DNA from 3 places in the Mesorhizobium sp. WSM4308 genome. Region 3 is predicted to be linked to each of the others. Evidence: predicted binding sites of a transcription regulator. Region 3 holds the regulator's gene; each other region holds the start of a gene.

Region 1 (10,144 bases), on a different contig from region 3:
TGCGGTTCTATGTCAGGGGAAGCCCGTTCGTCAGCGGTCCGAGCTCGCTCAACCCATGACGGCCGGCAGCCCTCCTCCCTTGAGGCACGCTGGCTGCGACGGGGCTGCCTCTCTCATTTCTCCGCCAGTTGCGTCCGTGCATCGCTGATCGAGGCGGCATAGGTCACCAGCGGTCGCTTGACGCCGTGGTTGATCAGGGTGCGCCGTATTTGCGCAGAGGCCCCCGGCAGGTGGTAGCCTTCGCGCCAGACCGTCACCAGCTTGGGCGTGAATAACTCGGCAAATGTCGGGCTTGCCGACCCTCGGGCCGACCCACGAGTCGACTTATGGGTCGGTTGATGCACTGCCTGCCGTGTCTGATCCATGGACTGCCTTCCGCACATGAAGGCGGCGGGATCGTCGGCAGGAATGTCGGCGGTCGCCGTCGCGACTTATGCCGGCTCAGTCCTGCGATCTGGCGGCACGGCGGGTTTGAGGCGCACGCCCCTGCCGCCGCGTTCGCTGGCCTGGTTCTCGCCGATCAACTCCACCCCGGCCTCGTCGAGCGCCTGGATGACCTTCATCAGCGTATCGACCACGCCCCGGACCACGCCATCGCTCGCTTCCATGCGCTGGATGGTCGGAAGCGAAACGCCTGCGCGTTCGGCGAGCGTCTTCTGGTCGATGCCGGCCAAGGCCCTTGCGGCACGCATCTGCGCGGCAGTGATCATCGGCCGGACCCCATGTCTGAGTCTGCAGGAATAATGTGTAATGCCATTGTCATGATGTTTCAAGCATCAATATGAATGTTTGACGCGTAAGCGCCTTCGCCTGATTGTCCATTTTTCCCGATACTTCCCGAGGATTGCAGGCTAGGGTGTTGCCCATCTGGGCAGGGGTAACGCGGTTGAATATTTTCAAGACCTTGATGACATCGGCATGCCTGCTTTCGATGGTTCTGGTTCTGGCAGGCTGTGGTGGACACCTCATCAACCGATTGATCTGAGCGCAAGCCCGAGGGTGCAGTCAGGCGCCGTCGGCATCGTCGCCCACCACCTTGCGGCGCTGCAACACCCGCGCCACCAGCCAGCACAGCATCGCCCAGGCGAAGCCCGCGCACCAGCCGGCCAGCACATCCGACGGCCAGTGGACGCCGAGATAGATGCGGCTGACGCCGACCAGCACCGTCGTCAGCACGGCCAGCGACAAGACGTAGATCTTCGTCGCCCTGCCATGCAGGAAGCGCGCCGCGAGCGAACCGAGCGTGAGATAGGTCACCGCCGACAGCATGGCGTGGCTGCTCGGGAAGGAAAGCGACGTCTCGCTGACCAGATGCGAAACGAGCTCGGGCCGCGGCCGGTCGACGCCGACTTTCAGCAGGCTCGACAGCACCTGGCCGCCGGCCACGGCTACGAAGATGAGAAGGGCCGTCCCCGGCCGGCGGATCAACAGCAGATAGAGGATCGTTGCCGAAGTGATCAGCACCAGCACGCTGGCGCTGCCGAGGCTGGTGATGTCGCGCATGGCGCCTTCCAGCCACGATGGGCCGATCGGGATTGCCGGTTGGCCAACCTGGCGGAAGGCAAGCAGGATTTCGGTGTCGAAGGCGTGCGGCGCGGTTGCCCGCGCCACCTCCATCAGTTCCACGTAGCCCCAAAGGCCGCCGGCGATGACCAGGCCGGCCAGCAGCACCGGGAATTCGATGCGGTTGAGCAGGGTGCTTGCGGTGTCTTTCATCGGGCCGGTGTCGCAATCTTCATCTCGATCAACTCCCCTGCAGATAGGGCCCGAGCGTGATCAGCGCCACGGCGGCGATCGCCAGCACGATGCCGGTGGCCTGCAGCGCGTTGACGCGCTCGCCGAAGAACACCAGCGCCACGACGTTGACCGAGACCAGCTGGATGACCGCCGAGAGGCTGAACGACACCGACATGCCGAATTCGCGGATCAGCCGCAGCATGATCAGATTGCCCAGGGAGTAGAGCGCGAGCGTCAACAGGATCTTGCCCAGGCTCGGCGCCAGTCCCCATTGCTTGGCGGCGGTTGCCGCCAAAAGGAAGATCACCGTCGAAAAGCCAAGCTGCACCAGTCCCGAAAAACTCAACGTCCCATCCCCTCGAAGCGGCTGCCGCCGCATGTGCCGCGGACCTTGTTTCCCAAGCGCCTCGACACGTCAAGCGACCTCGTTCTAACGAAGGTCTTGCTAACGAAGGTCTTGGCAACGGCAAGACTGAGGCTCAATGTGCCGATATCGTCCAGCTTGTTCGATCCAAGGGCGATCAGGGACTCATGATTCGTATTCTGCAGAATTTGGCGCGGCGCTGGAGCGAGCTTTCCCTTGCCCTGCAATTCCTCGTTGCCGGCGGCTTTGGCCTGCTGGCCGTCATGCTGGTGGTGGGTGCCTGGGTGACGTCGCAGATCCGGGACGGCGTCACCCGCAATTCGGCCGCCACGACGGCGCTCTATGTCGACAGCGTGATCGCGCCGCTGCTGCCGGACCTGCGCAAGAGCGAGGAGCTCAGCGAGTCCGTCAAGCAGGCGCTCGACGAGACGCTCGGCCAGGGCGCGCTCGGCAAGCGCCTGGTCTCGTTCAGGCTCTGGCGCCGAGACGGCACTGTGCTCTACGCGAAAGATGCAACTTTGATCGGCCGCCGCTTTGATCTGACCGACGATCTGCGGTCCGCCTTCCAGGGCAACGTCACCGCCCAATTCGATGCGTTCGATGAAACCGAAAGCAAGGAGCAGGCCGTGGGCGTGCCGTTGCTGGAGATTTACAATCCGGTGCGCGAACCCTGGTCGGGCGAGGTGGTGGCCGTCACCGAATTCTTCGAGGTTGCCACCGATTTCAAGGCCACGCTGGCCTCTGCCCTGCTGTCGAGCTGGCTGATCGTGGCCGGTACCACCCTGACGGCTTTTCTGCTGCTGTCGAGCATCGTGCTGCGCGCCAGCCGCACCATCGACGATCAGCGCGGAGCGCTGCGCCGCCAGGTGTCGGAGTTGCAAGGCCTGGTGACGCAAAACAGTGCCTTGCGGCAGCGTGTGCAGCGGGCGTCGCGCCGCGCCACCGCGCTCAACGAACGATATTTGCGCCGGATCGGCGCCGACCTGCATGACGGACCGGCGCAGCTGGTGGCCCTGGCGGCGCTGCGCATGGACAGCCCGGTATTCTCCGGCGACGGCCATTGGGGCGAAAACCGCGCGACCGAGGTCGCGATGATCCGCAAGACGCTGGAGGATGCGATGCGCGAAATTCGCGGTATCTGCACCGGTCTCGTCTTGCCGCAGATCGAAACGGCCGCGGCAACGGACATATTGCGGATGGCGGTCGACGAACATCAGCACCGGACGGGAACGTCCGTGCTGCTCACGCTGCCCAGGCATTTGCCTGATCTCGGCACTTCCGAAAAGATCAGCATCTATCGTTTCGTGCAGGAAGGGTTGAACAATGCCTATCGCCACGGGCGGGCCAAGGATCAGACGGTGCGGGCCGGGATGAAGAATGGCAGGCTTTTTGTCGAAGTGTCCGATAGCGGGCCGGGTTTCGATCCGGCGCGGGTCGATGGGTTGGGGCTCGCCGGCCTCAGGGAGCGGGTCGAAAGCATTGGCGGCCAGTTCGAGACCTTGACCGGAGCGCAAGGCACGCGATTGGTGATCAGTCTTTCGATCGAGGAGCAAGCATGATTGGCGCTATCCGCATCGCTATTGTCGACGATCATCCGCTATTTCGTGAAGGCGTGACGCGCAGCCTGTCGGAGATCGGAGGTTTCGAGATCGTCGGCGAAGGCGCGACAGCGCAGGATGCCGAACGCATCGCCTCGACGGTGCAGCCTGACATTTTGCTGCTCGACATCTCCATGCCGGGCGGCGGTCTGTCCGCAGTTGCCAGCATCCTTGCCGACCATCCCGCCCAGAAGATCGTCATGCTGACGGTTTCGGAGACCAATGCCGATGTAACCACGGCGCTGAACGCAGGCGTGCAGGGCTATATCCTCAAGGGCGTCGGATCTCGCGCGCTCGCCGACATCCTGCGCAATGTGGCAGCCGGCGAGGGTTACCTTACGCCGACGCTGTCGGCACGGCTGCTTTCCGATCTCCAGTCCCCGCAATCCGCCGACCGCGTGGCGGACCGGTTGCGGCAACTGACCGAACGGCAGGCGGAAATCCTGCGGCTGGTGGCGGAGGGGCTCAGCAACAAGGAGGTTGCCTTGCGCCTGGAGCTGCAGGAGAAGACGGTCAAGCACCACATGACCGGGGTGCTGTCCAAACTCAATGTGCGAAACCGCACTGAAGCGGCTCTCATGGTGCGTGAGTTCCGCGACCGGGACAGAAGTCGCTCTTAGAGCAATTCCAGGAAAAGTGTGAAACGGTTTTCCGTCCGGAATTGCGGCAAAACCAAAGCGCTGGAGCAATTCCAGGAAAAGTGTGAAACGGTTTTCCCGGGCAAAGCGCTGGCCGTTGCCTGCTGGCCAGTTTCACAAGGCTTTCAGACGGCTGACATCGGCCGGCGTGGCCCGGCGGTCGATGATCGTGCGACCCAGCGCATCCTTCATTCTGAAACGGCCGTTCTCGATCTTTTCGGTGATGCCGTCGGGATGAGTGACCGTGATCTTGCTGCCGCTCACCTCGACCTTGTCACCGGTCGTGCCGTTGACATGGCCGACGTCTTTGGTGCTCTGACCCTTGCCGGACGCCGAGTTGTCACCGTTGCCCTCCGTTGCGGAATTGCCGCCGTTTGCATTTCCGTTGTCGCTGCTGCCGCTGTTGCCGCTGTTACCGCCGGCGCTGTTCCCGCCACTACCGCCGCCGCCACCGCCACCACCGCCACCACTGGCCTGTGCTGATGCGGCCTCGATTCCGGGGGCCGAGCCGTGCAGGGCAATTCGATAGGGAACGATGGTCAGTGCCAGGGCCGCCGCCGAAACGAGCGTCAGCCGGCGGCACCGGGCCGTGATCGATCCGTGCATCCTGATCTCCGTCGATTGAGCCGGCGCCCCCACCCCAACGTTGCAACGAGCAACATCGCCGAAAGATGTATTGGCCGGAAGCGACCTCCGACCGTTGCGTTTGTCCTCCAGGACTTTTGCAAGCGCAAGGTTGGACCAAAGTCCGAGGTGCGCGCGAGCAAGTCGCCTCGCCCCGAGCCTTCGGGCCTGTATGATGTCACGAAAATGTGATCGGCCTGGCGTAGGGGTCGAACAGGCAACAAGCTCCAGCCACTCCAAAGCCAGAGGCCTTTCGTGACCGAACATCGCTCCCCTGACGCCCGATTCCGCACCAGCCTGCTCGAGGAAAACGAAGGACCGGCCACCAATCCCACCGACAACCGCACCATGGGTGAGATCATCGCCGCGCGCTTCTCGCGCCGGGGATTCCTGAAGGGATCGCTCGCCGTCTCGGCGATCGCCGCGACGGTCGGCCCGCTGGCCATGATCGCCGCCGACGATGCCCGCGCCGCGGAAGGCTCCGCCTTCACATTCGACGAGCTCGAGGCCGGCATCGACGACAGGCATCATGTCGCGCCGGGCTACGACGCCGACGTGCTGTTGCGCTGGGGCGATCCGCTGTTTGCGGATTCGCCGGAGTTCGACCCGACGAAACAGTCGGCCGAGGCGCAGGCCAGGCAGTTCGGCTACAACAACGACTATGTCGGCTACGTCGCGATCGACGGCTCGGCCGAACACGGCCTGCTCGTCGTCAACCACGAATACACCAATCCGCATCTGATGTTTCCGGGCATCGTTGCGATCGTCGAGAAGGACGGGAAGAAGAAGGCCGAGGTGGCGCCGCTCGCGAAGGAGCAGGTCGATGTCGAGATGGCGGCGCATGGCGGCACCATCGTCGAGATCCGCAAGGAGGGCGGCAAATGGCAAGTGGTGCGCGACGGCAAGCTCAACCGCCGCATCACCGCCACCACCGAGATGGCGCTGTCGGGCCCGGTCGCCGGCCATGACCGCGTCAAGACCAATGCCGACCCGTCCGGCACGAAAGTGTTCGGCACTTTCAACAACTGCGCCGGCGGCGTCACCCCTTGGGGCACCTATGTGATGGCCGAGGAGAACATCCACGGCTATTTCTCCGGCGAATTGCCCGAGGGCCACAAGGAAGCCGCCAACTACAAGCGGCTCGGCATTCCGGAAGGCGCCTATGAGTGGGGCGCGCATTACGACCGCTTCAACCTCGCCAAGGAGCCGAACGAACCCAATCGCTTCGGCTGGATCGTCGAGGTCGACGTCAACGATCCGGCATCGACGCCGAGGAAGCGCACCGCCATGGGCCGCTTCAAGCATGAGGGCGCCGAATCCATCGTCGCCAAGGACGGCCGCGTCGTCTTCTATCTCGGCGACGACGAGCGCTTCGACTATGTCTACAAATTCGTCACCAAGGGCACGTTCAGCGCTAACGACCATGCCGCCAACAAGAACCTGCTCGACGAGGGCACGCTGCATGTCGCCAAATTCGCCGAGGGCGGCACGGTGGACTGGCTGCCGATCGTCTTCGGCCAAGGGCCGCTGACCGCCGAGAACGGCTTCGCCGGCCAGGCCGACGTGCTGATCGAGACACGGCGCGCCGCCGATCTGCTCGGCGCCACCAAGATGGACCGGCCAGAGGACATCCAGCCCAATGGTGTCAACGGCAAGGTCTATGTCATGCTGACCAACAATTCGAAGCGCAAGCCCGATCAGGTCGATGCCGCCAATCCGCGTGCCGAGAATGCCTTCGGCCACATTATAGAGATCACCGAGACCGATGGCGATTTCACGGCCGCCAAGGGCAAATGGGAAGTGCTTTTGAAGTGCGGCGATCCGTCGGTTGCCGATGTCGGCGCCACCTTCTCGACGGCGACGACGGCCCATGGCTGGTTCGGCATGCCCGACAATTGCGCGGTCGATTCGGCCGGGCGCCTGTGGGTCGCTACCGACGGCCAGGGCCCGAAGGTCACCGGCCGCACCGATGGCCTGTGGGCGGTCGACACGGAGGGGGCCGCGCGGGCAACCTCGAAACTGTTCTTCCGCGTGCCGATCGGCGCGGAAATGTGCGGCCCGCTGTTTGCGCCTGACGACCAGACCGCCTTCGTCGCCGTCCAGCATCCGGGCGATGGCGGCGAGGATTGGGAAGGTTTTGGCCGGCCGTCCTACTATGAGGATCCGTCGACGCGCTGGCCGGACTTCAAGCCCGAAATGCCGGTGCGGCCGTCGGTCGTCGCCATCACCAGGCAAGGCGGCGGCAAAATCGCGGTGTGATATCAGGCCTGCGAACCTCGAGGGAGGGCTTCGGTTTGTGACCGCCCCTCCTTCGGCGTGAATCTATTCAAGCTCCGGGAAAGATTGGCAATTTACTGATGGCGCCCTAGGTCGTTCCCAGGAGATCACCGCCATGTCGAAGTCAGTCTATGATCGCGGCCTGCTCAAGCCCGGCGACATCGCCAAGCTGCAGCGCGTCTTTGACGAAGCCTGCCTGCGGCGCGAAGCACGACCCGATTCGCCGGAAGCGCGCGAGATCGCCCTCAACCTGCTCGCGCTCCACAATGCCGGCATGGTCGACGAGGAGATGCTGGTGCAAGCCGTCGGTTTCCGCCGGCTGGAGCCGAAATCGGCGTGAGGCGCCAAGTCGCCAGAGCTCTTTGTTTTGACGCAATTCCCGAGGGAACGCGCTCACACTTTTCCTGGAATTGCTCTAGCGGCTGGCTCCGGCGATCCGCCTGGCGATCGCCTTGCCCAAAATGGCGGCATTGGCGAAGCAGCCACGAATGCTCGGCCGCATGCCGGTGAACCACAGGCCGGGCAGTTTCGGGTCGGCTTCATCGCCATTGAAGAGCGGGACACCCTTGGCGTCGAGCACGCCGAGAGTGCCGACCATGCGTTCCAGGCCGGTGCGGTAGCCTGTCGCGGCAATGACGATATCGGGATCGACCAGGCGGCCATTGGCCAGGATCACCCCGTCGCGGGTGAATTCGCGTATCGCCGGCACCACGGTGATCTTGCCCGACTTGATGGCGTCGACGGCGCCGTCGTCCGCGGCGATCGCCGTGTAATCCGAGGCCAGGCGGCTGGCGCCGCCCGACGGCGCGGGCGGCATGCCGAATTTGGTGAGATCGCCGAAAACCAGGCGCTGCGTCGCGGCCATCACCGCATCGGCGACGCGCAGCGGCAAGCGCGCCATGAGCGGCGAAAGCCGGTGCACGGCGATCTTGCCGATCCGCTTGGGCAGAAGCGCGGGGCCATTGCGGGCCGATAGCCAGAGAGAAGCCGTATCCACGCCGGCCAGATGATTGAGGGCATCGAAGCCCGAATTGCCGGCGCCGACGACCAGCACCTTCTTGCCGGCATAGGACTTGGCGTCGCCAAAATCCGCCGAATGGATGATCCGGCCCGCAAAGGCCTGCATGCCCATCCACTGCGGCGTGAAGGGCTCCTTGTCACGGCCGGTGGCGACGATGACATGACGCGCCAGACGCGAGCCGGCGCCGGTGCGCACCACCCAATGGTCGCCCCCGAACACGAGTGTCTCGACGGCGACGCCGAACTCCACCGGCAACTGGTTCGCCTCGCGGAAATCGTTCATATGGCGGATGACGACATTCCTGGGTGGAAAGGCTGGCGTCCCTCCCGGAAAGGAGAGGCCGGGCAGCGCCGAGAGATCGCGATGGGTGTTGAGATGCAGCTGCTGGTGCCGCCGATGCCAGGGTTCGGCCAGCCGGCTCTCCTGTTCCAGGATCGCCACCGGCACGCCAGCCTTCATCAGGGCCTGCGCGACAGCCAGTCCGGCGGCGCCGGCGCCGATGACAATCGCCGGCTCGACCACCGCCACCTGCTCCACCTTCGGTCTGCTTGTCGTATCAGCCATTCGCTCTCAAAATCCATTCAACCGCCGCATCCTACACGCTCGCAGAACGCTGTAACCGTTTGATCGCGCGCAAACCCAAACAGCGGATCGGTGCGCTCGAGTGCCTTGCGGCGCCAGGGCGCAAACAACTCCCATCGCGCAAATGCGACTAAACCAACGACATGGAACCGAATGCCCCGCTTCCGTCCGAAACCATGCAGCCCTATATGGCATATCAGCGGCATCGGCGATAATCAGGTCGCGGCAATGTGATTGATTCGAGTTCCGAGGGGCTGGCGGATCTCGTTACCGACGCAGGAATTCGAAACCGCAGCGATTTCGGCTTCCCGTGAAAAATCAAGGCGCCGTGGCGCGTCTGGCGTGCCGAAAGGCACGCCGCGCCGCAGACGGCACGCGGAATCCGGACCATGCCCTCCTTGCGGATCTATTTCGACAAAATCCTCGAGGGTGCCTCGCCCAAGGTCGAGCGCCAGGCGTTGACGCATGTCGAACGCCTGGCGATGGTCCGCCGCCATGGCGACTTCTCGCTCGCCTATTCGACTGCCGTACAGCGCAAGCTTTCCTATTTTGGCGACGCCGACGGCTACATCGCCTTCGGCACCAAGATGAAGCATCATTTCGCGCTTGGCGACCCGGTGGCGGCGCCGGCCCGGCGGCCCGACTATATCAGGCGCTTCGTCGAGACCGCCGGCGACCCGTGGTTCGTGCAGATTGGCGAGGAGACCGCGCACGTGCTGGCCGGGCTCGGCTACAAGGTCAACCGGCTGGGCATCGACACCCGCCTCGCCCTGTCCCAACACGACTTTTCAGGCAAGCGCAACGAGACCGTGCGCTATTCCGAGCGCTGGCTCTTGAAGAAGGGCTTTTCGTTCGAGGAAGACACGCGGACGGTATTCCTCGACGAAATCGCCCGGCTGTCCGAGAACTGGCGCGGCGACCGCATCGTCAAGCGCTGGGAGATGGGTTTTCTCAACCGCCCATTCTACGATCAGCTCGGCACCGACATGCGCCGCTTCGTCCTGCATGGCCCCGATGGTGAACTCGTCGCGCTGCTCGATTTCGATCCGTTGTTTCGCGACGGGAAGGTCATCGGCTACACCACCGCCTTCAAGCGCAAGCACATCGATGCCTCGCCGCACGCCGAGATCGGCCTGACCAAATTCGCCGTCGACCGGTTTCGCGAAGAGGGCATTTCGGTGGTCACGCTCGGCCTGTCGCCGCTTCTCGACGTCACCCCCAGCGGTTTTGCCGAAAGCGATTTCTGGCGCAACACTTTTCAGCGCGCCTATTCTTCGCCATGGGTCAACCGCCGCAGGTTCAA
Region 2 (10,144 bases), on a different contig from region 3:
TGGGGCTTTGTTCACCAGAACCCGGCCGACGGCCTGCGCATGACGGTGTCCGCCGGCGCCAATGTCGGCGAACGGCTGATGGCGGTCGGCGACCGCCACTACGGCAAGATCCGCGCCACGGCCGTCGACTGGCTGTCGCGCGTCGAGATCGAGGAAGACCGTATCGACGACGAGCCACGTGCCTTTTCCGGTGGCATGCGCCAGCGCCTGCAGATCGCCCGCAACCTCGTCACCGGCCCACGGCTGGTGTTCATGGACGAACCGACCGGCGGTCTTGACGTCTCGGTGCAGGCGCGCTTGCTAGATCTCTTGCGCGGGCTGGTCACCGATCTCGGCCTCGCGGCCATCGTCGTCACCCACGATCTCGCGGTGGCGCGCCTGCTGTCGCAGCGCATGATGGTGATGAAGGACGGCCGCGTCGTCGAAAGCGGCCTCACCGACCGCGTGCTGGACGACCCGCGCGCGCCCTATACCCAGCTTCTCGTTTCCTCCATTTTGCAGGTGTAGCGATGCCAACCCCGCTCGTTGTTTCCGACGTCGCAAAAAGCTTCACCATGCATCTGCGCGACGGCATCAAACTGCCCGTTATCGCCGGTGTCTCGTTCTCGATCAAGGCGGGCGAATGCACCGTGCTCGGCGGCCCGTCCGGGGCCGGCAAGAGCTCCATCCTGAAGATGCTCTACGGCAACTATGCCGTCGACGAGGGGCAGATCATCGTCAGCCACGAGGGCGGACTGATCGATCTTGCCAACGCCAGCCCACGCACCGTGCTTGCCGTTCGCCGGCAAACGATCGGCTATGTCAGCCAGTTCCTGCGCACCGTGCCGCGCGTCTCGGCGCTCGATGTCGTCGCCGAGCCGCTGGTCGAGCGCGGCGAGGACCGCGAGGCCGCCAGAGGCAAGGCGCGCGCCTTGCTGGCGCAGCTCAATTTGCCGGAAAAGCTCTGGGCGCTGCCGCCGGCGACCTTCTCCGGCGGCGAGCAGCAGCGCGTCAACATCGCGCGCGGCTTCATCACCGAGCATCCTATCCTGCTGCTCGACGAACCAACCGCCTCGCTCGATGCCACCAACCGCGACGTGGTGATCGAACTCATCGCCGCCAAGAAGGCGGCGGGCGTCGCCCTGCTCGGTATCTTCCACGATCATGATGTGCGCGAGGCCGTTGCCGACCGCATCATCGACGTCACCGTTTTTGCTCCAGGAAAACTCGCCGCATGACCAGGAAATTGTCGGAGACGCCGCTGGTCCATCCGACGGCGGAGGTGCACAATTCGACGCTTGGCCGCTGGACCGAGATCGCCGACCGCAGCAGAGTTTCGGAAAGCGAACTCGGCGACTATTCCTACATGATGCAGGATTGCTCTGTCTGGTGCGCGACGATCGGCAAGTTCGCCAATATCGCGGCAAGCGTGCGCCTCAACGCCACCAACCACCCGACCTGGCGGCCGACGCTGCATCACTTCACCTACCGCGCCTCGGACTATTGGGACGACGCCGAGCATGAGAGCGAGTTCTTCGCCCAGCGCCGCGCCAAGCGCGTCACCATTGGTCACGACACCTGGCTCGGTCATGGTTCGACCGTCCTGCCGGGCGTCACCGTCGGCGATGGCGCGGCGGTTGGTGCCGGGGCGGTTGTCTCGAAGGATGTCGCGCCCTATACCATCGTCGCCGGCGTGCCGGCCAAGCCGATCCGTGAGCGTTTCGACCGCCGCACCGCCGAACGCTACCAGGCGCTGGCCTGGTGGGATTGGGACCACGTGCGGCTGCGCGCTTCGCTCGATGATTTTCGCGAGCTGTCGGCGGAGGCCTTCCTGGAGAAATACGAGGGATAGTTCCTCACATCATCGTCATTCTGGGATCCGTTCATATCCCTGACACAGGACTCGGACAGGACGCCATCTCCCCAAGGAGATTGCCATGCTCGACACCGTCAGACCCTCGCTCGCCGGATTTTTTGCCGGCTCCAATCCGACCCCGCCGGCGCATCTCGGCACGCGCTACGACACCTCGGGCAATTTCCTGACCGAGCCCGGCAACACCGTTGTCAGCCATCTCGTCAGCGGCTCGCCCTCCGAGGCCGTGGTGCTTGCGGTGCGCGAGAAGATGCTGGCGATGCCCGACGCCGACCGGCTCGCCTTCACGCCCATTTCCAGCCTGCATATGACGCTGTTCCAGGGCATCATCGAATATCGTCGCCGCTTGCCTTACTGGCCGCAGGACGTACCGCTCGACACCAGCATTGACGCCATGACCCGCCTCTATCTGGAGCGCCTTAAGGGCTTCGAGGGCTTCGGTCCTTTCAACATCAAGGTGATCGAAATCGTGCCCACCGGTCTCACCGTGGCCGGCGCGACCGACGAGGACGTGCGCATCATGCGTCAATGGCGCGATGCGCTGGCGGTGCCGTTCGGCTATCGGCACCCCGATCATGACGCCTACGTCTTCCACATCACCTTTGCCTATCAGATCCAGCGCCTCGCCTCCGATCGCGCCGCCGCGTGGCAGGCTCTGTTCGACGATTGCCTGGCGCTTTTCGCAAGGCAGGCTCCGACAATCGAGATCAAGGCGCCCGCCTTCTGCGCCTTCCGCGACATGAAGCACTTCGAGGAATTGCTGGTGCTCGGCTGATCGCCGACAAGGCGCCAATGCATGTCGCCCGAAAGTGGCCCCGGGAGAACGACATGCATAAAGCCAAATACCTGGAGCGCGTCGCATGAATTCGTTTCAGCGACGCGCTTCGGCCGTCGCGCCTGTGGAGCGTAACAAAACTGACATGCTGGCGACATGGCAGGTTCATGTGGCTGCGTTAGGCGAGGGCCTGACGATCAACAAGGTCGGGACTGGAACCTGCTCATGTCAGCAAGCTCTGCCACGCTCGAAATCCGCGGCGTCAGCCGACGATTTGGCAAGAACACAGCCGTCAGCGACGTCAACATCTCGATCCCGCAGGGTCAGATGGTTGGCGTCATCGGCCGTTCAGGCGCTGGCAAATCGACCCTTCTTCGCATGATCAACCGTCTTGTCGACCCCAGCCAGGGGTCGATTTTTTTTGACGGCGCCGAGGTCTCCCGGCTGCGCGGCTCGCCGCTGCGGCGCTGGCAGCGCGATTGCGCCATGATCTTCCAGCAGTTCAACCTGGTGCCGCGCCTCGACGTGCTGACCAACGTCCTACTCGGCAAATTGAACCACCGTTCGACCCTGTCCAACCTTCTCGGCATGTTCTCGCGTGCCGAATGCGCCGAGGCGGTCGCCGCGCTCGAGCGGCTCGACATAGCCCGCACCGCGCTTCAGCCCGCCGGCACCTTGTCTGGCGGACAGCAGCAGCGTGTCGCCATCGCCCGCGCCATGATGCAGCAGCCCAAAGTGATCCTCGCCGACGAGCCGATCGCCTCGCTCGACCCGCTCAACGCCAAGGTGGTGATGGATTCGCTGCAGGACATCAATCTGCGCGAGGGCATCACCGTCGTCACCAACCTGCACACGCTCGACACCGCCCGCGCCTATTGCAACCGCATTATCGGCATGGCCGCCGGCAAGGTCGTCTTCGACGGCCCGCCGGAAGAGCTCAACCGTGAGGCCGTGCGCGTCGTCTATGGCGCCGACAGCAATGGCGCAGAGATATCGGAGGCCATCACCTCCACCAGCGTTGCCTTCAAGCAGAAGATCGCAGCATCCGCCGGACCGCTCGAACCCGCATTCCCGGGTTACTGAGCCCATGATCCCGAAAAGTGGAATCCGGTTTTCGGGAAAGATCATGGGCCGAGAAAGGGCGGTTGGGATCGTCCGCCCGCGTCAAGGGCACTTGTCAAGATCAAGAACGCTGCCGGCGCGGGGCCGGAACTTACAGGAGAGACATCAAATGTTCAGGAAGATGGTTTTCAGCGCCGTTTCGGTGCTCGCCATGGCAACCAGCATGGCCCACGCCGCCGACATGAAGGAATTCCGCGTCGGCATTCTGGGCGGTGAAAACGAGACCGACCGGCTGCGCAACTACCAGTGCCTGGCCGATCATCTGAAGGCCGAATTCGGCTTCGAGAAGGTCTCGCTGTTTCCTGCCGCCGACTATGACGGCGTCATCCAGGGCCTGCTCGGCGGCACGCTCGACTTCGCCGAACTCGGCGCATCCGGCTACGCCAGCGTCTATCTCAAGGACCCGAGGGCGGTGACCCCGATCCTCACCACCAAGCAGACCGACGGTTCCACCGGCTATCATTCGATCGGCCTGGCTCTGAAGACCTCGGGCATCACCGACATCAAGTCGGCCAAGGGCAAGAAGCTCGGCTACGCCGATCCGGACTCCACCTCGGGCTACCTGATCCCGCTGACCCAAATTCCGAAGGACACCGGCGCCTCGAACGAAACCTTCTTCGCTTCGACCCAGTTCAACGGCGGCCATGAGAACAACATCCTGGCCGTGCGCGACGGCAAGGTCGATGTCGCGGTGGATGATTCCTCCGGCATCGGCGACTTCAAGAACGGCTTCACCTCCGGCACCTTCCACAAGGTCGTCGCCAAGGGCGCCGTCGACCCGAACGACTTCGTCGAAGTCTGGCGCTCGGGCCTGATCCCGAACGGCCCGCTGGTCGTGCGCACCGCGCTCGGCGAGGAGATGACCGCCAAGCTCGCCGCCTTCTTCACCGAGCTGCCGAAGAAGGACAAGGCTTGCTTCGAGGGCGTCGAAGGCGGCGATTTCACCGGCTACGTTCCGGTCAAGCCGGATTTCTACAACGTCATCGTCGAAGCCCGTAAGGCGGCCATCGGCGGCTAACGGCGAAATCGAAAAGGGCGGTGTCAAACACCGCCCTTTTTGCATCTCCGATCATGACCCTCTCCGTGACAGCCCCTTCTTTGACAACCCCTTCTGGCGCGCCCCAGCAGATGGCCGATGCGTGGAGACGCCAGACATCGCTGCGCCGGTTCTATACGGTGCTCGGCGTCGGCCTGCTGCTGGCCGCGATGTTCGCCAGCATGTGGTTCGCCGACGAAGCAAATGCCGGGCACTTCTTCGACAGGCTGCCGCATATTCTGGATTTCCTAAGCTGGCTGGTCCCCAAGGACTGGAACGACGTCTGGCGGGCACTGTTCGACATTGCCTCGCCGCATGACACCGGCACCCAGGAATACAATTTCCCGCTCGGCCGGATTTATGTCTGGGGCGGATTCTACATTCCCGAATATTTCGAGCTGATGCTGACCACGGTGAACGTGGCGCTGGTCTCGACCTTCATCGGCTTTATCTTCGCGGTGCCGTTTTCCTTCATCGCGGCGCGCAATCTGACACCTCATCCGGCCCTGCGGCTGATCGTCAAGCGCTTCATGGAGCTGCTGCGCGCGTTCCCTGAGATCGTCATTGCCGGCCTGTTCGCGGCCATCGTCTCCATTGGCCCGATCGCCGCCATCATCGCCATCGGCCTGCATTCGATCGGCGCGCTCGGCAAGCTGTTCTATGAGATCAACGAAAACATCGACATGCGCGCCGAGGAAGGCCTTCGCGCGGTCGGCGCCAACTGGTTCGAGCGCGTGCGCTTCGCCGACCTGCCGCAGGTGCTGCCCAATTTCATGTCCTACACGCTGCTGCGCGTCGAGATCAATGTCCGCGCCTCGACCATCATCGGCGCCGTCGGCGGCGGCGGCATCGGCGAGGAATTGAAGCTCTCCATCTCTCGCGGCTTCGGCGCCAAGACGCTGGCGCTGGTGCTGCTCTTGTTCACGACCATCTTCATCATCGACCAGTTCTCCGCCTGGCTACGCCGCAAGCTGGTCGGCGAACAGGCCTTTATGATGGGCGCATAAACCATGGCGACAATGACCGCCGAGGAGATATTGTCGATCGAGGAGCGATATCCGCAAGTGTTCCGGCGGCCGCTGTACAAACGCTTCGCTCCGCTGTTCCTGTTCATCGGCATCCTGACCTATCTCGTCTATGTCCTGTGGTTCTTCAGCCTGCCGCAAGTGCTGCGGGAATCGCACTGGGAACGTCTGCCGCTGTTCCTGACACAATGGATCAGCTACGACCTGCAACCGGAATTCCGCCTCGACCAGCCTGAGATCACGCCAAAATACCCGCGCTTTTCCGCGCTTGGCGAGAACCCCAACCCCGACTGGGTGATCAGGAATCGAGACGGCACCTTCACCGTGCTGATCGATGGTCCGGCGAAATCCGTCACCTTCGACAAGGCGCAGGCAACGATCGTGGCCAACGGCCAGACCGTGCCGGTTTCACTGACAAGCGGCAAGCCGGTGATATCAGGCCCGGTGCCGGACTGGATCACCGCGCACGACGACGAGGTGGTTGCCAAGATGGGCTTCGTCGGCGAGGTGCGCGTCACCGTCGACCGCGTCAAGGTGCGCAAGCGCTTCCTCGGCTGGGCGAATTTCGTCTTCGATACGCGCTCGCCCTTCTTCGGCAAATCAGCGGGAGAGGTGATCTCGCTGATCGTGTCCGGGCCTGAACTGAAGCAGGGCACGTCGAACCTGGCGCTGGCAGGCGACAACATCTGGAACAACGCCCAGTGGCAGCATGGCGACGTTTGGACGAAGCTGCTGCAGACCATCGTCATGGCGTTCCTGGGCACGCTGCTTGGCGGCATCGTCGCCTTCCCGCTCGCCTTCTTCGCCGCCCGCAACATCACGCCGAGCGGCGTGCTCAGCCAGGTCCTGAAACGCTTCTTCGACTTCATGCGCTCAGTCGACATGCTGATCTGGGCACTGTTCTTCACCCGTGCGTTCGGCCCCGGCCCGCTTGCGGGCAGTGCCGCGATCTTCTTCACCGAGATCGGCACGCTCGGCAAAACCTACTCCGAGGCGCTTGAGAACATCGACGACAAGCCGCGCGAAGGTGTGTTGTCGACCGGCGCCAACGGCCTTCTGGTGCAGCGCTACGGCGTGATGCCGGAAGTCATCCCGGTCTTCATCAGCCAGACGCTCTACCAGTGGGAGTCCAACACCCGCGGTGCCACCATCATCGGCGCCGTCGGCGCCGGCGGCATCGGCCTGAAATTGTGGGAAGCGATGCGCACCAACTCCAACTGGGCCAACGTCTTCTACATGGTGCTGCTGATCCTGCTGGTCGTCTTCATCTTCGACAACATCTCGAACTTCCTGCGCCGCCGGCTGAGCCGGACGATTCACGACTACAACAGACTTCAGGCCGAGCAGGGGTGATGCCCTCGGCTCCAGGATCGACAGCGGCTCAAAGCGCCTTCGTGGTTCTAAGCGGCTTTCCTCCACCCATTCCTGATATGCTTATAGCCCTCGCGATAAACTGCTTCCGGCGTTTCGGAAAAATCGCGCCACACCTTTGTCGCCGCCGCCAGATCCTTCAGCGACCGTCCGAAGGCCTCGATCGTCAGCCAGTCGTCATAGCCGCTCTTGCGGATCGCCGCGAACGTCTCTTTCCACGGGATGTTACCGCGCCCCGGCACGCCGCGATCGTTCTCCGATATGTGGATGTGCACGACATTCCTGCGATGCTTCGTATAGGCGCCGATCGGGTCGGCCTCCTCGATATTGGCATGAAAGGTGTCGTACATCGCCTTGATATGCGGTCGGCCGACGGCATCGATGTGCTCCGACAGATCCGCCATCGTGTTGAAAAGATAACATTCGAAGCGGTTCAGCGCCTCCAGCCCGATGGTCACGTTCCGCGTGCCGGCATGGTCGCCGATGGCGCGCTGCGAGGCGATGGAACGGTTCTTCTCGGCGGGTGTCGGCCCTCTGCCGGAAAAGGCGCCGAGCGTCGAGTGCAGCGGCCCGCTGAGCGTCCTGGCGCCGAGCGCGTCGGCGCAATCAACAGCCCATTTCATGTAAGCGATACCGGCCTTGCGCGTTGCCGCATCCGGCGAAATCAGGTTCATTGCCGGATCGCCCATCGCCGAGACCGCGGTGCGCTCCAGCCCGATGCGATCGAGCAGGTCGCCGAGCTTTTTGTAGTCGTCCGGCGTACCGGCGAAAATCGGTATCTCGACACCGTCAAAGCCTGTCGCCTTGATGTCGCGAAGCAGCGGCTCGTGTTTTTTCGAGACGCTGGTCGTCCACAAGAACATGCACATGCCGATTTTCATCGACAGCCCTCCCCCGTTCGATCCCCCCGGATCATTCTTGTTTTAGAGCTTCGTCCACGCCCCATTCTTCTTCGACGATTTCACGCAGGCCTCGATGAAGGCCATGCCTTCGACGCCATCCTGGATGGTCGGGAAGACGACGTCCTTGGCCGGCTTGCCACCCTTCTTGCGCGCCGCGCGGATGGCGCGTGCAGCCTCCTGATAGATATTGGCGAAGCCTTCGAGGTAGCCCTCGGGATGGCCTGACGGTACGCGGCTCACACGGCCCGCCACCGGCAGCGCGCCGGCGCCGTTGCGGGTGATCAACTGCTTGGGCTGGCCGAACGGCGTGTACCAGAGGTAGTTCGGATCGGCCTGCACCCATTCCAGCCCGCCCTTCGAGCCATAGATGCGCAGCTTCAGCCCGTTCTCGTGGCCCGGCGCCACCTGGCTGGCCCAAATCATGCCCTTGGCCGGATGCGTCTTGCCGGTGGACTTGAAGCGCAGCATGACGTTGACATTGTCGTCGAGCAGCCGCCCCGGCACGAACGCATCGAGATCGGCCGACAGCGAATCCAGCTCCAGCCCGGAGACGAAGCGGGCGAGATTGTAGGCATGGGTGCCGATGTCGCCCAGCGCGCCGCCGGCGCCCGCCTGCTTGGGATCGCCGCGCCATGAGGCCTGCTTCTGGCCGGTGGCGGCGAGATCCTCAGTCAGCCAGTCCTGCGGATATTCCGACTGCACGATGCGGATGTCGCCAAGTATACCCTTGGCCACCATTTCGCGTGCCTGCCGCACCATTGGATAGGCGGTGTAGTTGTGGGTAAGCACGAACACCTTGCCGGTCTTCTCGACCACCGCGGCGAGCTTTTTCGCCTCGGCCAGTGTCGTCGCCAGCGGCTTGTCGCAGATCACGTGGATGCCGGCCTCGAGGAAGGCCTTGGCCGCCGGCACATGGACATTGTTGGGCGTGACGATGGCCACCGCCTCGATGCCGTCGGGGCGCTTGGCCTCGGCCTTGGCCATCTCGGCATAGGAAGCGTAGCTGCGGTCCGGATCGAGCCCGAGTTCGGCGGCCGAAGCCTTGGCGCGCTCGGGGTTCGCCGACAGCGCACCAGCCACCAGCACGAACTCATTGTCCAGGCGCGCCGCGATGCGGTGCACCGCGCCGATGAAGGCGCCTTGCCCGCCGCCGATCATACCATAGCGGATCGGGCCGCCTCCCGTTTCCGATTTCGATGCGCCGACCATGTTTTCTCCCTCGTGTCTTGGATGCCCCCCTCGCGGGGGGAGCAAGTCGCTTCAAATTCCCATCATCGCGCGCAGCACTTTCTTGTCCGTCGCGCCACCGGCGAAGTCGTCGAATGCCTTCTCCGTCACGCGGATGATGTGGTGCTGGATGAAAGGCGCCCCTTCGGCCGCTCCGTCCTCGGGGTGCTTCAGGCAGCACTCCCATTCCAGCACCGCCCAGGAATCATAATTGTACTGCGTCAGCTTGGAGAAGATGCCGCCGAAATCCACCTGCCCGTCGCCGAGCGAGCGGAAGCGTCCTGCGCGGTTGGTCCAGCTCTGATAGCCGGAATAGACGCCTTGCCGGCCGGTCGGGTTGAACTCGGCGTCCTTGACGTGGAAGGCCTTTATGCGCTCGTGGTAGATGTCGATGAATTCGAGATAGTCGAGCTGCTGCAGCAGGAAGTGCGACGGGTCGTAGTTGATGTTGCAGCGCTTGTGGCCACCGACCGCGTCGAGGAACATCTCGAAGGTGGCACCGTCGAACACGTCCTCGCCGGGATGGATTTCGTAGCCGACATCGACGCCATTGTCCTCATAGACGTCGAGGATCGGCTTCCAGCGCTTGCCGAGTTCGGCGAAGGCCTCCTCGATCAGACCGGCCGGCCGCTGCGGCCAGGGGTAGAGGTAGGGAAAGGCCAGCGCGCCGGAGAAGGACACCGAAGCCTTGAGGCCGAGATTCTTCGAGGCTTTGGCGCCGAACTTCATCTGTTCGACCGCCCATTTCTGCCGCGCCTTGGGATTGTTGTGGACCGAAGCCGGCGCGAAGCCGTCGAACTGCGCGTCATAGGCAGGATGCACCGCCACCAACTG
Region 3 (10,144 bases):
TTTGAGCTGCCTGACCAGTTCGCCGACCTGCGCCGTCTCCTGCGGACCAAGGGCTGCCGTCGGCTCGTCCATGATCAGGATGCGGGCGTTGAACAAGATCGCGCGCGCGATCGCCACCGACTGGCGCTGGCCGCCCGACAGCTTGATCACCGGCTCCTTGAAGCGCTGGAAGCGCGGATTGAGCCGGCCCATCACCTTGCGCGCCTCGGCCTCCATGGCAACGTCGTCGAGCGTGCCCCAGCCGGTCATCAGCTCGCGGCCGAGGAACAGATTGGCGGCGGCGTCGACATTGTCGGCCAAGGCGAGCGTCTGGTAGATGGTCTCGATGCCGTATTTCTTGGCGTCTCGCGGGTTGGAGATCGAAGCCTCCTCGCCATTGACGAAGATCTGGCCGGCATCGCGCTTGTAAGCGCCCGACAGGATCTTGATCAGCGTCGATTTGCCGGCACCGTTATGGCCGAGCAGCGCCACGACCTCGCCGGGGAAAAGATCGATCGAGGCATCGTCGACGGCGCGGATGCCGCCAAAGGCGATCGAGATGTTGCGCATGTCGATCAGCGGCGTGCCAATGGGGGCAGTTGTGGGAGCGATTTTGTCGGCCATGATCGTTTCTCCCCTAAACCCGCTTGCGATAGACGGTGTCGAGCCACACCGCGATGACCAGCACGGCGCCGACGACGATGCTCTGCAGCGGTGAGTCGATGCCGAGCAGCACCATGCCCGACTGCAATGACTGCATCAGAAGCGCGCCCAGCATGGCGCCCATCACCGTGCCGGAGCCGCCGGCGAGCGACGTGCCGCCGATGACGGCGGCGGCAATGACCAGAAGCTCGTCCAGCGTGCCCAGCGCATTGGTCGACGCGTTGAGCCGGGCCGACGAGATCGCCGCGCTGACCGCGGCCAGCACGCCCATGATCATGAACACCTTCATGGTCACCCAGCGGGTGTTGATGCCGGCAAGTTCGGCCGCCTCCGGATTGCCGCCAATGGCGAAAACATAACGGCCGAAACGCGTGCGCTTGGTGATGAAGGTCATGATGATGCCCACGGCCACCGCCATCAGCACCGGTATGGCAATGCCATGCGCGATGTACAGCCCGCCTTCGGGAACGGTAATGCCGTTCTGCTGGGCGTACTGGCGCACGATGCCGATCGGCCATGGATAGGAATTGGCGATCCAGACGGCGCCAAGGATAGCGGCGCAGGCAACCACGCCAAGCAAGGTCTCGGCCCAAACGGGGCGCAGCGGAAAGTGGAACCGCTTGCGCTGCGACCTGCCGTTGAGCAGCATGAAGGCGACCGCCACACAGGCGACGACACCGACGATCCAGCTGGCGGTGGCGCCGATCGAGCCGCGTGGTCCGCCGCCCATCAGCTGGAAGGTCGTGTCGAGCGGCGCGACCGTGCGCCCGCTGGTGATCAGCCACGCCATGCCGCGCCAGACCAGCAGGCCGCCCAGCGTCACGATGAAGGCCGGGACCTCCATATAGGCGATGATGAAGCCCTGGAACGCGCCGATCAGGAGACCAAGCGCCACGCCGGCCGCCAGCGCGATGATCCAGAGCCAGGGGTTTCCAAGCTGGAAACCGACGACGCGGATCAGGAATTCGGCCTGCGCCACGCCCATGATCATGCCGATCACACCTTCGACGGATCCGACCGAGAGGTCGATGTTGCGCATGACGATAACCAGCACCATGCCTGTCGCCATGATCGCGACCGACGAGGTCTGCACCGACAGGTTCCACACATTGCGCGGCGTCAGGAAAAGCCCGCCCGACAATATGTGGATGCCGACCCAGATGACCAGCAGCGCGCCGATCATGCCGAGCATGCGCGTATCGAGCTCGGTAGCCTTGAGGAACCGTCCGACGGCGCTGAGTTCGGATGCACGCGCCCTGTCCGCTGCCGTGCTGCCGACCGGTTGATTAGAGGTCGTGTCGGTCATGCTGTCCTCCCACCGGTTTACCGTCTGACGCGGGTACCGAACATGGATGCTATTTGCTTTCCGCGGTCATTTGAAGCGGGAAGCCCCTCGAGAAACGCCGCGGCTTTTGGGCCGCGGCGTCGATATCGAACGGTATTGCGCCGTTTAGTTGCAGGCGGCGACGCTGCCGGCGGCAACGCCCGCGCAGACTTCGTCCTTCTTGATCCAGCCGGCATCGATGACGACGTTGAGATTGTCCTTGGTGATGGCGACCGGGGTCAGGAACAGCGACTTGACGGTGTTGCCGCCAGGCGTCGTGAAGTCCTTCACACCGGCGATATCGGTCATCTTCTTGCCGTCGGCCAGCTGCGAGGCGATCTCGGCGGCGTTCTTGCCGAGTTCGCGCGCGTCCTTCCACACCGACACGGTCTGGGTGCCGAGCGCGATACGGTTCAGCGCGGCATGGTCGCCGTCCTGCCCCGAGACCGGCACGGTGCCGGCAAGCCCCTGCGCCGTCAGCGCCGCAACGACGCCGCCGGCGGTGCCGTCATTGGCCGCGACGACCGCGTCGACCTTGTTGTCGTTGGCGGTCAGGAACTGCTCCATGTTCTTCTGGGCGTTGGCAGGCAGCCAGCCGTCGGTATAGGCCTCGCCGACATTCTTGATCTTGCCGCTGTCGATGGCGGCCTTGAGCACTTCCATCGAGCCTGCGAACAGGAAGTCGGCATTCGGATCGGCGCCCGAGCCCTTGATGAAGACATAGTTGCCTTCCGGCTTGGCCTTGAACACCGCGCTGGCCTGCAAACGACCGACTTCCTTGTTGTCGAAGGTCAGGTAGAAGACGTCCTTGTTCTCGATCAGGCGGTCATAGCCGACGACCGGAATGCCTTCGTCCAGCGCCTTCTGCACGGCCGGGCCGATGGCCGAGGCATCCTGGGCCAGGATGATCAGCGAATTGGCGCCCTGCGAGATCAGGCTCTCGACATCGGTAAGCTGCTTGCCGGGATTGGACTGCGCGTCGGCGGAAATGTACTTGTCGCCGGCGGCCTCGATCGCCTTCTTCATGGCGGCCTCGTCGGTCTTCCAGCGCTCTTCCTGGAAGTTGGACCACGAAACGCCGATGACCTTGTCTTTCGCCTGCGCGACCGACGCAAGCGTCAGCGACATGGCGACACCCGCCAGGATGGCGGCCGTGAATCTCTTCATGATATTCCTCCCTGCGCCGCGTATGGCGCGACCAAACTGGCCCTAAGGCCGGCACAGAGGCCCTATTTTTTCGAGCCCCGAAAAAACACTGATCCAACACCGGAACGCTGTCAACAACGATTCTGATGGATTTTGATGTCCCTCTGAATTTTTTTCGAGCTTCGCAATAAATAAATGACAGCACCGGCCGCTTCTGCCAGTATTTGACCGTGTCGCCGGCAGCGTTCGAGGGAGGCCGGAAGGACCGCGGCGACCGGGAGGATGTGAAAAAACATGTCGGTCGGAATCCGCCACGACGATCTGCGCCGGCGCAACCGCGCGATGGTGATCGCGGCCGTGCGCCAGGCTGGCCGGCCCTCACGCACCGAGATCGCCGCGACCACCGGCCTCAGCCATTCGACCATATCGGCGATTTCCTCAGACCTGATCGGCGAAGGCATCCTGGCCGAGGGCAAGCCGAGCGAGGCCGGCGCGCTGAAACGCGGCAGGCCGCAGGTCGGCCTCGGCCTCACTCCGGAGGCCGCGGCTGTGATGACCGTGGTGCTGTCGCTGAATTTCCTGTCGGTCGCAGTCATCGACTATGCCGGCCAGGTGATATCTGAAGAACAGCGCCGGCTGGACACGCTGACCATGTCGCGCGAGGCGCTGATCGGCGAATGCGTGGCCATCGTAAGGCGGCGCCTCGAAGATCCCGACATTGACGTGCGCAGCGTCGCCCGCATCGCGCTGGCGATCCAGGGCATCACCGATACCGAGGCCCGGGCGATGCTGTGGTCGCCGATCACGCCGCAGACCGACATCGCCTTCGCCGACATACTCGAAGCCGAGTTCGGCATCCCCGCCACCATGGAAAACGACTGCAACATGATGGCGGTGGCGCTGCGCAGGCGCGATCCCGAGCGCTACCGCGACGACTTCATCGCCATCCTGCTTTCGCACGGCATCGGCATGGGGCTGGTGCTGAAGGGCGAGCTGTTCACCGGCACCCATTCCTCGGGCGGCGAGTTCGGCCACATGATCCATCGGCCCGGCGGCGCGCTCTGCCGCTGCGGGCGGCGCGGCTGTGTCGAGGCCTATGCCGGCAATTACGCCATCTGGCGCAATGCCAGGCAGCTCGGCGAGGACACCGAGCCGGTGGCCGATGTCAGCGACGCGCAGATGCGGGCGCTGGCCGCGACGGCACGGGAACGGGACGGACCCGAGCGCGAAGCCTATCGCAAGGCCGGCGAGGCACTGGGTTACGGCCTCGGCAGCCTGTTCGCGCTGATCGATCCGGCGCCCGTTGCCATGGTCGGCGTCAGCGCCGCCGCCTTCGATCTCATCGAGCCGGCATTGCGCGAGGCGATCGCCCAGACCGCTGGTGGCCAGCACTCGGAATCGATCTCCTTCGACACCGAACCGAACGAACTGCCGCTGATCCGCGAAGGTTGCGCCATGCGCGCGCTGACCTTCGTCGACCAGGAGATTTTCGCGCCGGGCGTGCAGGCAAGAACGGGTGCCGGAAAGAACGTTGCCTGACGGTCAGGACGAAACTCGATCATTCTGAACGACCGCGTTCGGCCCGTTGCGACATCAATTGGCAATGTGTCTGCCTGTATGATCTGCTGATGTCCCGTTCGTTGGTGATCAACTTCAACATAGATCAGGCCGAGTTTTACGGCCTCGTCCATCGTGTTCGCAACTTCGGCGAGGACGTCTACCGCTTCCTGCGAACCAACGGCTGGGGCGAAATTATTATCGGCGAGGTCGACGCGGCCACTACGCAGCTGATCATTCGAGACATCAAACATTCAAAGCTCCAGCGCGTTGCTGTATGGGTCGAAGAGGAGATGAGGCGGCAACATCTGTTGGGAGAAGTCGAAGTCCGCTGATCACCCTCTTCACGGCATTGGCGACTACCTGCTGATTGGAGTTTCGATCTTGGAGCCTCATCCCGATTTTATCGGGATGAGGCAAGCTCTAGTCTTCCCGGATCGCGTAGCCCGCCCCACGAATGGTACGGATGACATCCGGCATGCGACCATTGTTGACCGCCTTGCGCAACCGGCCGACATGCACGTCCACGGTACGCTCGTCGATGTAGATCGTCTCGCCCCAGACATTGTCGAGCAGCTGGCTGCGCGAGAACACGCGGCCAGGATGGCGCATCATGAATTCGAGCAGGCGGAATTCGGTCGGCCCGAGCCGGATCTCGCTCTTCTTGCGGTAGACCCGGTGCGATTCACGGTCGAGCACGATATCGCCGACCTTGAGCACGCTGGACAGCACTTCCGGCTTGGCGCGGCGCAGCAGCGCCTTGATGCGGGCCATGAATTCCGGCGTCGAGAACGGCTTGACCAGATAGTCGTCGGCGCCGGTGGAAAGCCCGCGTACACGGTCGCTTTCCTCGCCCCGCGCGGTCAGCATGATGATCGGCAGCCGCTCGGTCTCGGGCCGCATCCGCAATCGCCGGCAGAGTTCGATGCCGGATACCGCCGGCACCATCCAGTCGAGCACGAGCAGGTCGGGCACGTTCTCCTGCAGGCGGATTTCGGCTTCGTCGCCGCGTGTCACCACCTCGACCTGGTAACCCTCCGATTCCAGATTGTAGCGGAGGAGCACGCCGAGCGGCTCCTCGTCCTCCACCACCATGATGCGTGGTGCGATCATCGGTTGGTTACCCCTGCGCTCAGGCCGCCGGCGCCGACATCGCCGTCTCGTCCTGTTTTGGACGGTTGGCGGGCAGCTGCGTGCCGGTCAGGACATAGTACGCATTCTCGGCGATGTTGGTCACGTGGTCGCCGATGCGTTCGAGATTCTTGGCGCAGAACAACAGATGCGTGCAAGCCGTGATGTTGCGCGGATCTTCCATCATATAGGTCAGCAGTTCGCGGAAGACGGAGGTGTATTTGACGTCGATGCGCTCATCGTCGGCGCGCAGCTTCGCCAGTGCCGCGGCATCGCGCGCCGCATACTCCTCGATGACGCCCTGCACCTGGATCAGCACCAGCTGCGCCATGGCGTCGATGGAATGCGACAGGTCGCGCGGCGTGGCGCTGAGGCCGACAGTACCGACGCGCTTGGCGATGTTCTTGGCAAGGTCGCCAATGCGTTCGAGGTCGCCGGCCATGCGGATCGAGCCGACGACATGGCGCAGATCGTCGGCCATCGGCTGGCGCTTGGCGATCAGCGTGATGGCGCGGTCGTCGAGTTCGCGCTGGCGCGCATCCATGATGGCGTCGTCGGAGACGACGCGCTGGGCGAGCGCATTGTCGGAGTTCAGCAGCGCCTTGGTGGCGCCGCCGACCATCGAGCCGGCGAGATCGCCCATGTCGCTGATCAGCCTGCTGATCTGTCCGAGATCCTCGTCGAAGGCTGCGACTGTGTGTTCGGCCATGATCCTGGTCCTCGTATGCGTGCGATCAGCCGAAGCGGCCGGTTATGTAGTCTTGCGTGCGCTTCTCGCGGGGCGACGTGAAGATCTTCTCGGTGCGGTCGAATTCGACCAGTTCGCCCAGATACATGAAGGCGGTCTGCTTCGAGACGCGCGCCGCCTGCTGCATGTTGTGGGTGACGATGACGATCGTATAGTCGGCCTGCAGCTCGTCGATCAGCTCCTCGATCTTGGCGGTCGACAGCGGGTCGAGCGCCGAGGCAGGCTCGTCGAGCAGGATGACTTCAGGCTTCACCGCCACGGTGCGGGCGATGCACAGCCGCTGCTGCTGGCCGCCCGACAGGCTGAGGCCGCTAGCATTGAGCTTGTCCTTGACCTCGGTCCACAGTGCCGCGCGCTTGAGCGCCTGCTCGACGCGGCCGTCCATCTCGGCCTTGCTGATCTTCTCGTAGAGCCTGACGCCGAAAGCGATGTTCTCGTAGATCGACATCGGGAACGGCGTCGGCTTCTGGAACACCATGCCGATCTTGGTGCGCAGCAGGTTGAGGTCCTGCGAGCGGTCGAGAACGTTCTGGCCGTCGAGCAGCACCTGGCCCTCGGCGGTCTGCTTGGGATAAAGCTCGTAGATGCGGTTGAAGACGCGCAGCAGCGTCGACTTTCCGCAACCCGACGGGCCGATGAAGGCGGTGACGCTGCGCTCGGGCAGCGACAGCGTGATGTCCTTCAGCGCCTTCGACTGGCCGTAGTAGAAATTGAGGTTCTTGACCTCGATCTTGGCCTTGGTCGCCGCCTCTGCGGCGATCGTCATGTCTGGAGACAACATCTGGCTCATTTGTCCTCTCTGCGTCCGGTCAGGCTGCGCGCAAAGATGCTGAGCGCGAGAACCGTCAATGTGATTATGAGTGCACCGGTCCAGGCCAGCTGCTGCCATTCCTCATAGGGGCTGAGAGCGAACTGGAAGATGGTGACAGGCAGGCTGGCCATCGGCGCGTTGAGATTGCTCGACCAGAACTGGTTGTTCAGCGCCGTGAAAAGAAGCGGTGCGGTTTCGCCGGAGATGCGGGCGATGGCCAGCAATATGCCGGTGACGATGCCCGAAAGCGCGGCACGATAGGCAACCGAGCGGATGACCACCCAGCGCGGCGCGCCGATCGCGGTGCCGGCTTCGCGCAAGGCGTTGGGCACCAGGTTGAGCATGTCCTCGGTGGTGCGCACGACGACGGGGATGACCAGGATGGCGAGTGCCACGGCACCGGCGATCGCCGAGAAATGCCCCATCGGCCGCACCATCAGCTCATAGACGAACAGGCCGATGATGATCGACGGCGCCGACAGAAGGATGTCGTTGATGAAGCGCACCACCGTGGTGAGCTTCGAGAAGCGACCATATTCGGCCATATAGGTGCCGGCCAGCACGCCGATCGGCGTGCCGACGATGATGCCGATGATGGTCATCACGATGCTGCCGTAGATGGCGTTGAGCAGGCCGCCGGCGTCGCCGGGCGGCGGCGTCATTTCCGTGAAGACCGAGAGGGAGACGCCGGCCAGGCCCTTGTAGAGCAAGGCGCCAAGGATCAACGCCAGCCAGGCAAGGCCGATGCAGGCGGCGATGACGCACAGCGCCATCATCACGCCATTCTTGCGCTTGCGGCTCTGGTGAAGCGATGCGGCCGTCGACATCGGTCAGGCTCCCGTGCGGGCGTCGATGCGCATCAGCATGTAGCGGGCGATGGCAAGGATCAGGAAGGTGATAACGAACAGGATGAGGCCGAGCGCGACCAGCGAGGAAGTGTAGAGGTCGCCGACCGCTTCGGTGAATTCGTTGGCGATGGTCGCCGAGATGGTCGTTGCCGGCGCAAACAGCGACGTCGAGATGCGGTGCGCGTTGCCGATGACGAAGGTCACCGCCATCGTTTCACCGAGGGCGCGGCCGAGGGCGAGCATGACGCCGCCCATGATGCCGATGCGGGTGTAGGGAATGACGACCCGGCGCGTGACCTCCCAGGTCGTGCAGCCGATGCCATAGGCCGATTCCTTCAGCACCGACGGCACCGTATCGAAGACGTCCTTGGTGATCGAGGTGATGAAAGGCAGAATCATGATGGCCAGGATCATCGCCGAGGTCAGCAGGCCGATGCCGTAAGGAGGGCCTGCGAACAGGCTGTTGAGGCCCGGAATGCCGTGGAACACGCTGATGATGAAGGGCTGCACCGTCGTCTGCAGAAACGGCGCCAGCACGAACAGGCCCCAGATGCCGTAGATGATCGAAGGGATGCCCGCCAGCAGTTCAACCGCCATGCCGATCGGACGCCGCAGCGGGCGTGGGCAAAGCTCGGTGAGGAAGATGGCAATGCCGATGCCGAGCGGCACGGCGATCAGGATGGCGATGGCCGAGGTGATGATGGTGCCGTAGATCGGTGCCAGGGCGCCGAACTTCTCCGTCACCGGGTTCCAGCTTTCGCTGGTCAGGAAGGAAAAGCCGAAGGTCGACAGGGCTTGCCAGGAACCGGCAAACAGCGAGATCGCAACGCCGCCGAGCAGGACCAGCACCAATATCGCGGCGGCGCGGGTTGTCGCGTGGAAGATTGCGTCGGTCAGTGCGAACCGTCGAACGGTGGCATCGCGCGAACTTCTAACGGCTGGCAAGGCTTCCTGGACAGCGCTCATGTCAAGCTCGGCTCTTTCGGTTGAAGGAAAAGGAGCGCCGCGGGCGCGGCGCTCCTTTGAAGGATGTTACTCGCCAACGTAGACGGGCTTGCCGCCGGCCTGGATGTCGGCCTTCCACGAAGCCTTGACTAGGTCGACGACGCTGTCGGGGATCGAGACGTAGTCGAGCGCCTTGGCGGTTTCCTTGCCGTCCTTGTAGGCCCATGCAAAGAACTTCAGGGCTTCGCCGGTGGCAGCGGCATCATCCGGAGCCTTGTGGATCAGGACCCAGGTCGAGGCAGCGATCGGCCAGGTGGTGTCGCCGGGCTCGTTGGTGATGATGACGTTGAAGTTCTTGGCGCCCTTGAAGTCGGCATTCGAAGCGGCAGCGCCGAAGGATTCGAGCGACGGCTCGACGACCTTGCCGGCTGCGTTCAGCATCTTGGAGTAGGACAGGTTGTTCTGCTTGGCATAGGCGTATTCGACGTAGCCGATGCCGCCGTCCGTCTGCTTGACGGTGTTGGCAACGCCTTCGCTGCCCTTGGCGCCGACGCCCGTCGGCCATTCGACGGCGGAGTCCGAACCGACCTTGTCCTTCCAGTCGGGCGAGAGCTTCACCAGATAGTTGGTGAAGTTGAAGGTGGTGCCCGAGCCGTCCGAACGATGCACGACGGCGATCGCGGTCGACGGCAGGGTGAGACCGGGGTTCAGCGCCTTGATCGCGGCATCGTCCCAGGTGGTGATGGCGCCGAGATAGATCTGGGCGAGCGTCTTGCCGTCGAGGACGAGTTCGCCCGGCTTGACGCCGGTCAGGTTGATGATCGGCACGATGCCGCCCATCACCATCGGGAACTGCACGAGGCCGTTCTTTTCCAGATCGGCGTCGGACATCGGCTTGTCGGTGGCGCCGAAGGTCACGGTCTTGGCGATGACCTGCTTGATGCCGCCGCCCGAACCGATCGACTGATAGTTGAGGCCGATGCCGGTGTCCT

What was found. Region 3 encodes PhoB, which activates phosphate uptake and scavenging genes when phosphate is short. Its sites were predicted from a motif close to TGTCATNNANCTGTCAT; they were not measured.
Region 1: a site for PhoB is predicted at 5,138-5,154, ahead of CK227_RS30870 (PhoX family phosphatase). Genes of this name have one in related genera too.
Region 2: a site for PhoB is predicted at 2,758-2,774, ahead of phnC (phosphonate ABC transporter ATP-binding protein). Genes of this name have one in related genera too.

What each region holds. Positions count from the first base shown of each region.
Region 1 covers NZ_NSFW01000021.1:127,650-137,793, reverse strand. The annotation lists gene CK227_RS30915 (DNA-3-methyladenine glycosylase) at 1-59, shown strand, start outside; gene CK227_RS30910 (hypothetical protein) at 114-365, opposite strand; gene CK227_RS30905 (helix-turn-helix transcriptional regulator) at 432-710, opposite strand; gene CK227_RS30900 (phosphatase PAP2 family protein) at 1,006-1,716, opposite strand; gene CK227_RS30895 (hypothetical protein) at 1,745-2,083, opposite strand; gene CK227_RS30890 (sensor histidine kinase) at 2,269-3,660, shown strand; gene CK227_RS30885 (response regulator transcription factor) at 3,657-4,319, shown strand; gene CK227_RS30875 (hypothetical protein) at 4,452-4,943, opposite strand; gene CK227_RS30870 (PhoX family phosphatase) at 5,217-7,220, shown strand; gene CK227_RS30865 (hypothetical protein) at 7,354-7,578, shown strand; gene CK227_RS30860 (NAD(P)/FAD-dependent oxidoreductase) at 7,654-8,823, opposite strand; gene CK227_RS30855 (phosphatidylglycerol lysyltransferase domain-containing protein) at 9,231-10,144, shown strand, end outside.
Region 2 covers NZ_NSFW01000004.1:389,250-399,393, forward strand. The annotation lists gene phnK (phosphonate C-P lyase system protein PhnK) at 1-507, shown strand, start outside; gene phnL (phosphonate C-P lyase system protein PhnL) at 510-1,217, shown strand; gene CK227_RS09955 (DapH/DapD/GlmU-related protein) at 1,214-1,831, shown strand; gene CK227_RS09960 (DUF1868 domain-containing protein) at 1,917-2,627, shown strand; gene phnC (phosphonate ABC transporter ATP-binding protein) at 2,853-3,710, shown strand; gene phnD (phosphonate ABC transporter substrate-binding protein) at 3,859-4,767, shown strand; gene phnE (phosphonate ABC transporter, permease protein PhnE) at 4,821-5,792, shown strand; gene phnE (phosphonate ABC transporter, permease protein PhnE) at 5,796-7,163, shown strand; gene CK227_RS09985 (sugar phosphate isomerase/epimerase) at 7,211-8,062, opposite strand; gene CK227_RS09990 (Gfo/Idh/MocA family oxidoreductase) at 8,105-9,292, opposite strand; gene CK227_RS09995 (sugar phosphate isomerase/epimerase) at 9,344-10,144, opposite strand, start outside.
Region 3 covers NZ_NSFW01000003.1:224,868-235,011, forward strand. The annotation lists gene CK227_RS06850 (ATP-binding cassette domain-containing protein) at 1-603, opposite strand, end outside; gene CK227_RS06855 (sugar ABC transporter permease) at 617-1,948, opposite strand; gene xylF (D-xylose ABC transporter substrate-binding protein) at 2,093-3,133, opposite strand; gene CK227_RS06865 (ROK family protein) at 3,407-4,651, shown strand; gene CK227_RS06870 (hypothetical protein) at 4,741-5,004, shown strand; gene phoB (phosphate regulon transcriptional regulator PhoB) at 5,093-5,782, opposite strand; gene phoU (phosphate signaling complex protein PhoU) at 5,802-6,509, opposite strand; gene pstB (phosphate ABC transporter ATP-binding protein PstB) at 6,535-7,338, opposite strand; gene pstA (phosphate ABC transporter permease PstA) at 7,335-8,186, opposite strand; gene pstC (phosphate ABC transporter permease subunit PstC) at 8,190-9,173, opposite strand; gene pstS (phosphate ABC transporter substrate-binding protein PstS) at 9,240-10,144, opposite strand, start outside.